DNA from 2 places in the Peribacillus sp. FSL E2-0218 genome. Region 1 is predicted to be linked to the other one. Evidence: riboswitches for the same ligand, from Rfam matches in the RefSeq annotation. Region 1 holds a riboswitch; the other holds the start of a gene.
The links. A riboswitch is a leader RNA that binds a small molecule or an ion and turns the genes downstream of it on or off. The one in region 1 is predicted to bind preQ1.

Region 2: another riboswitch for preQ1. It lies ahead of MHI53_RS02445 (QueT transporter family protein); the one in region 1 lies ahead of MHI53_RS18295 (VUT family protein).

The regions. Positions count from the first base shown of each region.
Region 1 covers NZ_CP150304.1:3,802,032-3,806,668, forward strand. Annotated here, with positions in the region: gene MHI53_RS18280 (alpha/beta fold hydrolase) at 68-808, opposite strand; gene MHI53_RS18285 (PadR family transcriptional regulator) at 1,118-1,438, shown strand; gene MHI53_RS18290 (hypothetical protein) at 1,664-1,813, opposite strand; gene MHI53_RS18295 (VUT family protein) at 1,835-2,377, opposite strand; PreQ1 riboswitch class I at 2,429-2,471, opposite strand; gene MHI53_RS18300 (SRPBCC family protein) at 2,611-3,051, shown strand; gene MHI53_RS18305 (HD domain-containing protein) at 3,059-4,048, opposite strand; gene MHI53_RS18310 (hypothetical protein) at 4,070-4,369, opposite strand; gene MHI53_RS18315 (hypothetical protein) at 4,434-4,637, opposite strand, start outside.
Region 2 covers NZ_CP150304.1:508,032-512,668, forward strand. Annotated here, with positions in the region: gene MHI53_RS02435 (PAS domain S-box protein) at 1-518, opposite strand, end outside; gene MHI53_RS02440 (VTT domain-containing protein) at 634-1,290, opposite strand; gene MHI53_RS02445 (QueT transporter family protein) at 1,411-1,896, opposite strand; PreQ1 riboswitch class I at 1,902-1,946, opposite strand; gene MHI53_RS02450 (YbaK/EbsC family protein) at 2,110-2,607, shown strand; gene MHI53_RS02455 (hypothetical protein) at 2,738-3,550, shown strand; gene MHI53_RS02460 (DUF3892 domain-containing protein) at 3,641-3,937, opposite strand; gene MHI53_RS02465 (M28 family peptidase) at 4,186-4,637, shown strand, end outside.

The DNA of each region.
Region 1 (4,637 bases):
CCACCAAATTGGTGGCTTCATTTTGACAGGGGTGCCCTGTTATACATAAAGATAAACCGAATTGCAATTACCAAGGCAGTGTATTCAAGAACCGGTATACATCCTCATACACCTGTTCACGCTCTCTGCCCAATGTAATGATATGGCCAGATTTCTCATACCATATCAATGATTTATGCTGTGTATCCACTTCATTATATATAATAGATGCACTATTTCTGTAATCCGGGTCATCAAGACTTCCCTGTAACACAAGTGTAGGTGAAGTGATCAAATCCAGTTTATCGGCTGTATCATTAATCATATCAAGTGCTTCCTGTAAGGATGACATTGGCTCCTCTTTAAGCTTATCCATTTCAGCGGCAACTTGTTCTGCATCTTTGCCCTCAAACTTCTTATAAGCTTGTGCATAACTGAGCATCCGATTATTTAATCGGTCTACATCATTCCCTATTGTAGGGGCACACATGGAAACGACACCTGTTACAGGCAATTCAATTCCGACTTTTAATGAAAAGACACCGCCAAGGGAAATGCCTATAACGGCAATTTCTTCGTAGCCTTCATCCTTCAAGTATTGATACGCATTCTCTACATCTTCCCACCACTGCTTTGGACTCGTCTGAACAAGTTCCTCCGCAGGCAATCCATGCCCTCTATAAAGAGGTCCGTGGCAAGTATAATCGCGATCATGTAAATATTTCCCCAATTTTTTCATATCCCCCGTACTTCCGGTAAACCCGTGAAGTAAAAGGACAGCTCTATTTCCACCTCTGTATGTGAATGACTCAGGTGCTTTCACTTTCATCTAACTAGGACCTTCTTTCTGCTCTTGTTGATAAATAGAATCTAAATGATTTTTAACAAAAAATCAATCAATACCCCTTGAGTAAGGTTTTCTCCTATCCCAATCCGTAATCTCATAGAACAATTCATAATTGGATATAGTAACCTTACACACTACATGCAACTCATCCGTTCCGAAGCACATTTTACTATGATTGAATTTATTTAGCAATCGTCATTTAACCATTTTTTAAAAGAAAAGTAAAATGAACCTTGTGATACGATGTACAACGCATTACACTTTACTAACAAAATCAGGAGGCGGGTTGCTTTGGATAAGGAATTAATGAAAGGAAGCATCGACCTCCTTTTACTATCACTCCTACAACAAAAAAAGCTCTATGGCTATGAAATGACAAAGATCTTGAAGGAAATGAGCATGGGAAAATATGAGATCGGCGAAGGCACCCTCTACCCCGCCCTCAAACGGATGGAAGCAAAACAATTCATAAAAGGCCACTGGAAAGAATCCGAATCCGTCCGCAGGAAATATTATTCCGTCACCGAAATGGGCCAACTTGAACTCGAACGGAAACGACAATGCTTTTCCCTCCTGGAAACCCTCATTCGAAAAAGTTCAGAAAAATTTTGAACGATATGCTTGACTCGCGAATTTGGGGGTTTCACTCGGAAATTGGGCGTTTACTCGTCAATTTGAGCGTTTTCTCATGATTTTAAGGCTTCTACTCGCGAATTCCAGGCGTTTACTCGCTTGTACTCGAAAATCGGGCGTGTCCTTATGGATGATGGCTTTTTGTCGAGTGTTCAGGCTGCTCACATCCGTAGGAATAGGTAATTCCGCCATATAAAAAAGGGCCTAATTTGGCCCTTTTTCATCTATTTCTTTATGCTTGCGATAATTGGCGCAGGAGAGCTTCATGCATTCGCCTTGGACATGCGGACCGTATTTTTCACGAAAGGCTTCGAGGCAATAGCATCTGTCTTCTTTCTTTTTGGATCCATCCATCAAGCGTTTCACTCCTCCCATTTAACCGGAGACTACGCGCTTCTCCAGCCTGATATGGATTTGTCCGAGCAGTACGGCACCGATCGACTGAATGATCGTTTTTACGATGATTTGCCCGATGATCGCGGCTGGTACGGCTTCCCATGGCAGGATGTTGGCACCGAGTGGGCTTAGGCCGATCACGACAAAAAGCACCGAATCGAAAAAGCCTCCCACGATTCCGCTGTACAGCACCCTCCAGCTCATGGGCAACTTTAGCCGGGTATAAATTTCCGTATCGGCCGTTTCAGCCACTACGAACGATAATGCGGAAGCGAATACGATCAATAAAGTATCCCCTAATAAAAAGGATACACAGGCAGATAATATGAGTGCGATGATGATGCAAAAATAGGTTTTCGCCCGGCCGAATTTATTTTGGACCAGATCTCGAAAGATGAATGTTCCTCCAATCAGCAACGTCCCCATCGGTATGATGAACATACCAAAATGTAATGGCATAAAAGCTGCTGTCACCACATTTGCGGTGATGATGGATACTAAATACAATAAAATTCTTAACATGTCTTACAATCTCCTCTTACAGAAAAAACAGCACCCCAAGAAAGAGCACTGTTCTCCTTAGTTTTTTTGAGAGGGTAGCTAGAACCTCTTCCGCCCGAGCGGATTATTATTTTCCTTTTTTTATCGTAGCTTGAAAATGGTTGGAAATCAAGCAGTTTCCAGCTACGATGAAAATATCATGATACAATCGGGAAGAAAAGGAAAATCATGATGGGAAAGGAAGTCGTTTTTGTATGGATACCCAGGTAACAACGAAATTCAAAATTGTCAAACCTAGCAATGATGTGTTCGAAGCGATCGTAAGCCCTGATAAAATCGGGAATTTTTGGTTCTCGACAAGTTCTGAAAGATGGGGTCAAGGCAAAACCATTACATTGAAATATGAGGAATACGCGGCCGAGGTTATGATAACTGTACTAGAAATGGTCGAAAATAAGAAAATCGCATTTTCCTGGGGTAGCAATGATGAAGAAACGATGGTTACCATCCTGTTGGAAGAAGTGGATGAGACAAATACGATCATTGAAGTGAACGAAAAAGGTTTGAAAGCGGATGACCCCGAGATCATCAACAAAATGATCGGCCAAAAAGAAGGCTGGGTCTATACATTAACCTGTTTAAAGGGCTATCTGGAAAATGGCGTGCATACATTGAGGGCGTCCATCCTTTTTTAACATGGACTCAAGGATGGCTGTTCATCCTGGGGTCCATCACTTTTACATACATTCCCCTTGTAGCTTTTTCACAGGCCTCGTTTCCCATGGTTTTCACTTTTTTCGATAGATTCGAGGCCCTCACCAATTGGCTTCCATGCATGACGGAGGGGTCGATCAGTCGCACTTTCGTTTTCCGATGGAGATCGTAGTCCGTTTGAACCTCATACAGCTTAACATTCCCATGTATCCGTTTCAGCAGTTTTTTCAAGTCATCGTCTTCAATGGCGTGTAACAAGAGCATAACTTCTTCATCTTCACCAAGCAGGTCATCAAGGCCGATCAGCTTTTTATCCAAAGCCCATTTCAAGGTCCTGGCCAAGGCATCATAGCCATAAATATTAAGCGGATCCATGAAAAAATCGATCACTTCGCCATAATACGTCTCCACGAACCATTCAGCAGCTTCAAGATCATCGAGGTACATGCGTCCGTCCACGATGATTATATGCTCCAGAAAGTCCGTTACGGATTCCAGCGTGATGTTTCCATAGTGATACATGTCACGGAGGGTATAATCGACTCGATCGGCGCATAGCTCAGGTGCGGATCGTTCCAATAGTTTCCATTCCGAATCAAAAATAGCTTCCAACTGAAATCCATACCGCTTCAGGATAAAGGGGATTTCGGAATTCATGATGATCTGTTCATATATTTTTTCATGATAATCTTCCTCTTCACAATCGAGAACGAAATCGATGACGTGCGAGAAGGCCGTGTGGGATACGTCATGCAGCAGGCCAGCAATCTGTTCCTCCAATGATCCACCAAGCTTCATGATCAATAACATCACGCCAACGGAATGGTCAAATCGTGTCACATTCCACTTCTCATTCACTAAATAACTGGCTCCTCCTTGATGCACCCCCTTCAACCTTTGGACCGGTTTACTTAACATCAGCTCTTCAAGAACCCCCTCTACAACGTACTGTCCATAGACACTATCCGAAACGATCAAGATTCACTGCACCCCTCTTCATTATTCTAGATTGTAATCGGGTTCCTTCACAAAAATGATTTCCCCACTCTCCCCTTGCTTATATTGTTTTCTTGCCAATTCCCTTATCTGTTCCTCATCGTTCCAATCAATATCTTCGAGGTTGCCCTTATCCGCTTCATCACCATTGAGTATGACTTCATTTGTGATTACTCGATTTGCTGGATGAACGATAAACATGTCTCCTAGAGGATCAGTTTTTTTAAAAAAAAGGAGAGCGAATACAAAACAACCGGTCAATGCGATGATTATTGAAGATAATATGCCTACTTTCTTTTTCATTCATTCATCCCTTCCATCCATATTTAACCATCCTTATTTTAATACAAATGGGTATGGTTGTATATTACAAATCGATAACGGATCCCCCTTTTTCGGTTACTGATACCTTCATATTGCCGATGAATTCATCATTAATAAAAATCTGTAAATCCCAGATGCCGGTTTCCGTAAAGGTCAAAATCGTGGTCGCCATGGAGGCAGGAACATCATTGCCCCCGCTTTTAAAGCTGACTGGCTGCGGCGTATACGTTTTAGGTAATTCTTCGAT
Region 2 (4,637 bases), 1.9 Mb from region 1:
AAGAACAAGGGAACCTTGATCGTATCAAAGGTTTTGTGATTGCCATCTGGAAGGGGAATGATTTCCTCGCATCTTGTAATTACCCCTTTCATCCACGTTTCCTCATCGGAAACTTCACAGTAGATCAACGACTCTTTGTAAAATTCAGTGTATTCCGCCAGCTCGCTGTCTTTTTTGCCCTTATAATCCACATGCTCCAATTGAAATAATTGAAGTCCAAAGGTATTCGATTCCAGCCATCGCCCATCGCCATCCTTGAAGTTAACGAAATCGACCATCGAATTAATAAGTGTACGCCGGCGTTGCTCCGCTTCCTTTAATTGCTTGAATTCTTCCCTTTTAGCCAAGTAAAGGTATAAGACCATGCCTATCGATAAAAGAAAGAAAATGCCTTCCACTCTCTGTAGTTGAATGAAGACCTCTTTGTTTTGAATATTTGTCGTTAAGAAATAGTCGAACACGACTAGTGTAAGAATCCCGGAAAGGATATATATACTTAAAATGGAACGCTTGGACATGGAGATTCTCCCTGATTTTAAGACATTGCAATGGTAAAATTACATACACATTTTAACAAACTATCGAAGAAAAATATATGCACAATCATAAATAAAAAAACAGGAACCTAGGCGGTTACCTGTTTTTTCGGAAGATGCGTTGGCTCTTTTTCTTTTTCATCCGTTTGTAGATCATGAAAAATGATAAAAAGAGCAGTGCGAGTGCAGCTAACGTATATTGGTTCATCTCCATAGTTAGCAGGCCATATGGAATCAGCGATAGAAAGAAAAAGTAAATCAGGTTTCCCAGTGTCGTTGCCAATAAAAAATCCTTGAATGTAACCGAACTGACTCCTGCTGCCAGGTTGATCAGGCTTGTAGGGATAAGCGGGAAAACCCTTCCGGTAAAGACATACATAAAACCGTGCTCCACAACACTTTCTTGCCATTTTTTATCCAGCTTCTTCAAAAGAAGGTCTTGAAACCAGTTTCTTGCAGCATAGAAGATCAATCCTGATGCTACTACACTCGTCAACCAACTCCAAAGGTAACCATATAAGAAGCCAAATATCGTGACATTGATCGTCAGGAGCAAAATTAATGGGATGATCGTAAATGAATTTTGGACAAACATTAATACGAATGTGACCAAAAAGGTGAGCGTGAGGTTTTCCTTCAAGATGCCAATAACTGACTCCAGGTCACTTTTCCATACTAAAGTGAATAATTCTGCATTTGTGTAAATGAATATTGCAATACCCAACAGAACAATCAAAGTCAGTAATTTTTTCAAAGGGTCACCACCATTCTTACTTATAGTTTACCAGCTTCAGGTTCATTGGTGAAAAAAGAGCTGTCGCAAAATGCAGACAGCTCTTTTACAGTATAGTAGGTTCAGGAAGCGATGATTCCTTTAAAGCCACTTTTCAAACTGAATTCTTTTGTTCATTGCATAAATGATTGGCGCACCAACCAAAAGGACAACGAATTCACCAACTGCTGTGGTGCCCCAGCTTAACCAAAGCGGTAAGTCCAAGGCAAGGTTCAGTTCTATTGCAATCAAGAACATTGTGAACGTGAAAAAGATAATCGTCGCGATCATCCGTCCTTGGATACTTTTAATGAAACGCGAAACAAAAATGACCAGCAGCAGGGCGAGTATGGATTGCCCGACCCCGAAAATCAAGTCAAACGGAACCATGGGTGAAAATAGCAGATTCGAAATGAATACACCGCCTACGATGCCATAGATGTATTTTTTATTGAATACTATCAGATGGTTCAGCATTTCCGGAACCCGGAATTGGTATGCGCCAAAAGATATGGGTTGAAACACGAATGAGACCGCCACATATAAGGCAGCCAAGATCCCGCTTATCACGAGGGTACGATTATTCATTTTATTCTCTCCTAGTTTTTTATCGTGGGATGGTTACGAACCACGTATAGGTTTTTGCCTGAAGCTTAATAGTAGTCTAAATATGCCCCTTTCGTCAATTTGTAAAGAATGGTTATTGCACGACCTAGCTCCATGTAGGCCAAACGGAATTTTGATTTCTTGCATGGAAGGATGATATTATTTTTATAGAGAAGTAGAAGGAGTGAGAGTGACGTGTCAATTGAAAGTGTCAAACATCATTTTAAAAAATGGAATCGAGAAGGCGAAGTGATGGAGTTCGAAACATCAAGCGCTACGGTTTATGAGGCAGCGGATACCATTGGTGTGATTCCTGCGCGGATCGCTAAGACCCTATCCTTCAGGGGGGAAGGTGACAAGGCGATTTTGGTTGTAGCGGCCGGGGATGCAAAAGTCGATAATAAGAAATTTCGCCAGTCATTCGGTTTCAAGGCAAGGATGCTGGCTCCTGATGAAGTGCTCCAACAGACTGGGCATGCTATCGGCGGCGTTTGCCCATTTGGACTGGCCAACGAGCTGGACGTTTTTCTCGATGTATCAATGAAGCGGTTTGAGTCGATATTTCCCGCTTGCGGCAGTACGAATTCTGCCATAAAGCTTACACTTGCTGAATTATTGGAATATTCAGGCGCTGAGGGGTGGGTTGATGTGTGTAAGGATTGGGAAGAAGTGATAATCGAGGAAAAAGGTTAGGAACGGCTGTTATTTTATGAAACGGAAAGATTCGCATCAGTTGGAAATCGCTCGATTACAGAAAAATAACCTGTGAAATCGCCCCAGCTGAAGATGCTCGTGAAGAAATCCCCTAAATGGAGCGTGAAGGATGTTAACCGGAAGCCATCGAAAAAACAATAGCAGCTACCTTAGTCTAAAAACTCTTTATGAAGAAAACATCACGGTCAAGAGTATAGCCCAAGAGCTTGAAGCCTGTCACAAAAATGATGAAGCGCTGGATATACGTAATGCGCTGGAAAAAAAGAATTTCGATATCATGGCTGTGCAAGATCAAGGGGACATCATCGGATATATCGAAAGGCACGAGCTTGGTGAAGGAAGGATTTCGAGGTATTTGAGACACTTTTCACCAAGGGAGCTTGTTTCGGACTCAACCCCCTTGATTCAGCTTCTTCATATTTTCAAGAAAAAAACAAGGGTGTTCGTGCTGGAGAACAACTCAATCAAAAAGTTGATTACCCATGCTGACCTTCAAAAGCCGCCTATCAGGATGCTGATATTCGGCTATATCACCCTATTGGAAATGAGGCTGAGCGATATCATTTTGCATCGATTCGGCGATGGCGGCTGGCACTCCATGATAAGCGAGGACCGTCTGGAAAAGGCAACCGAATTATATCGGCGCCGAATCGATAAAAATGAAGACATCAATATAATAGAGTGTCTGCAAATCAGTGATAAGTTCGATATTATCCATAAAGATCAGGAAATGAGGCGCTTTTTTCAAATCCCTTCAAAAAGTAAGGGGAGGAAGGATGCGAATGCGATCCGGAAATTGCGGGATAAGATTTCGCATGCCAATGAATTGGGGCTGGACATGTCCTGGATGGAAATCATTGAAGTGGTCGAATGCTGCGGTCAGCTGCTCGAAATATCCGAATCCTATCAGTACGAGAAGTAAGAACCAGGCATCCATACTGGTTCTTTTTTTGTTTTTGGTACTTCAATCAAGAGAGAAAGCTGCCTATATTTAGGCAGCTTCCCCAAGGTATTAAAACTCTGGCAGTTGGTCGAGATTATTTTCCTTGATGCCATCAGGCTCACTCCGCAATATGTCACGTCCATATTTATGAAAGACATCAACATTGGCAAGCTGACCTGCCTTCGCCTCGGAAAGGGCAGTAGGGTAGTCAAGTTCGCGGCCGGAATTCGTCTTGATGGCAATGATATTGTCATCATCATTTTTCCTGACAGCAATGATTTCTTCCTTTCCAGTTGAATCAGGCTGATTTGCTTGCGGTGTACCCTGCTGTTTATAGGATTCATAGGCTTTTTCAAATTGGACCATGTTTTTGACACCTCCTATGTATAGGGTGAACTAATTGTTCTGCAATATACAAACCTCATCCAGCTACGCTGTCGACGTATGTAAATACTGAATGTGGTACTTTTTGCATGATTCGATAATCCTGTAAATTTCTTTATTCTGGTAAAAAGCTACTTTCGTCATGGCTGAATAGGGATGAACCTACCTATTTAGATATCTTTTGCTATTGTAAAATTATGGAGTGGAACTATGAAACTGGGAGGCAATCTATGAAAAAACAATTTCTATCATTTACACTAATCGCTGGAATGGTCCTTCATCCATCAGGGACAGTCCCTGCGTTGGCAGCAACACATCCTGCTCCGGCGCATCATGCTGCATCCGCAGATAAGCAGGTCGTTAAAAGGATCGATGTCGAAAAAATCTACAGAAATATTGATTACCTCTCCAAAACACCTCGAGTGGCCGGTACTGAATCAGAGTACAAGGCCGTCCAGTTCATCAAAAAGCAATTCAAATCATACGGCTATAAAGCCAATATCGAAAAGTTCAATTTTTTATCCTATACGGATCCAAATCGGGTTGAGCTATCCATTGGCGGCTTTGATGGGGAAATCAAGCCAAACCATTTAACTTATTCAGTGAATGGAAATCCATCCGGTGAACTGGTATATGCCGGCCTAGGAACGAAGGAAGAGCTTGAAAAAGCAAGTGTCACAGG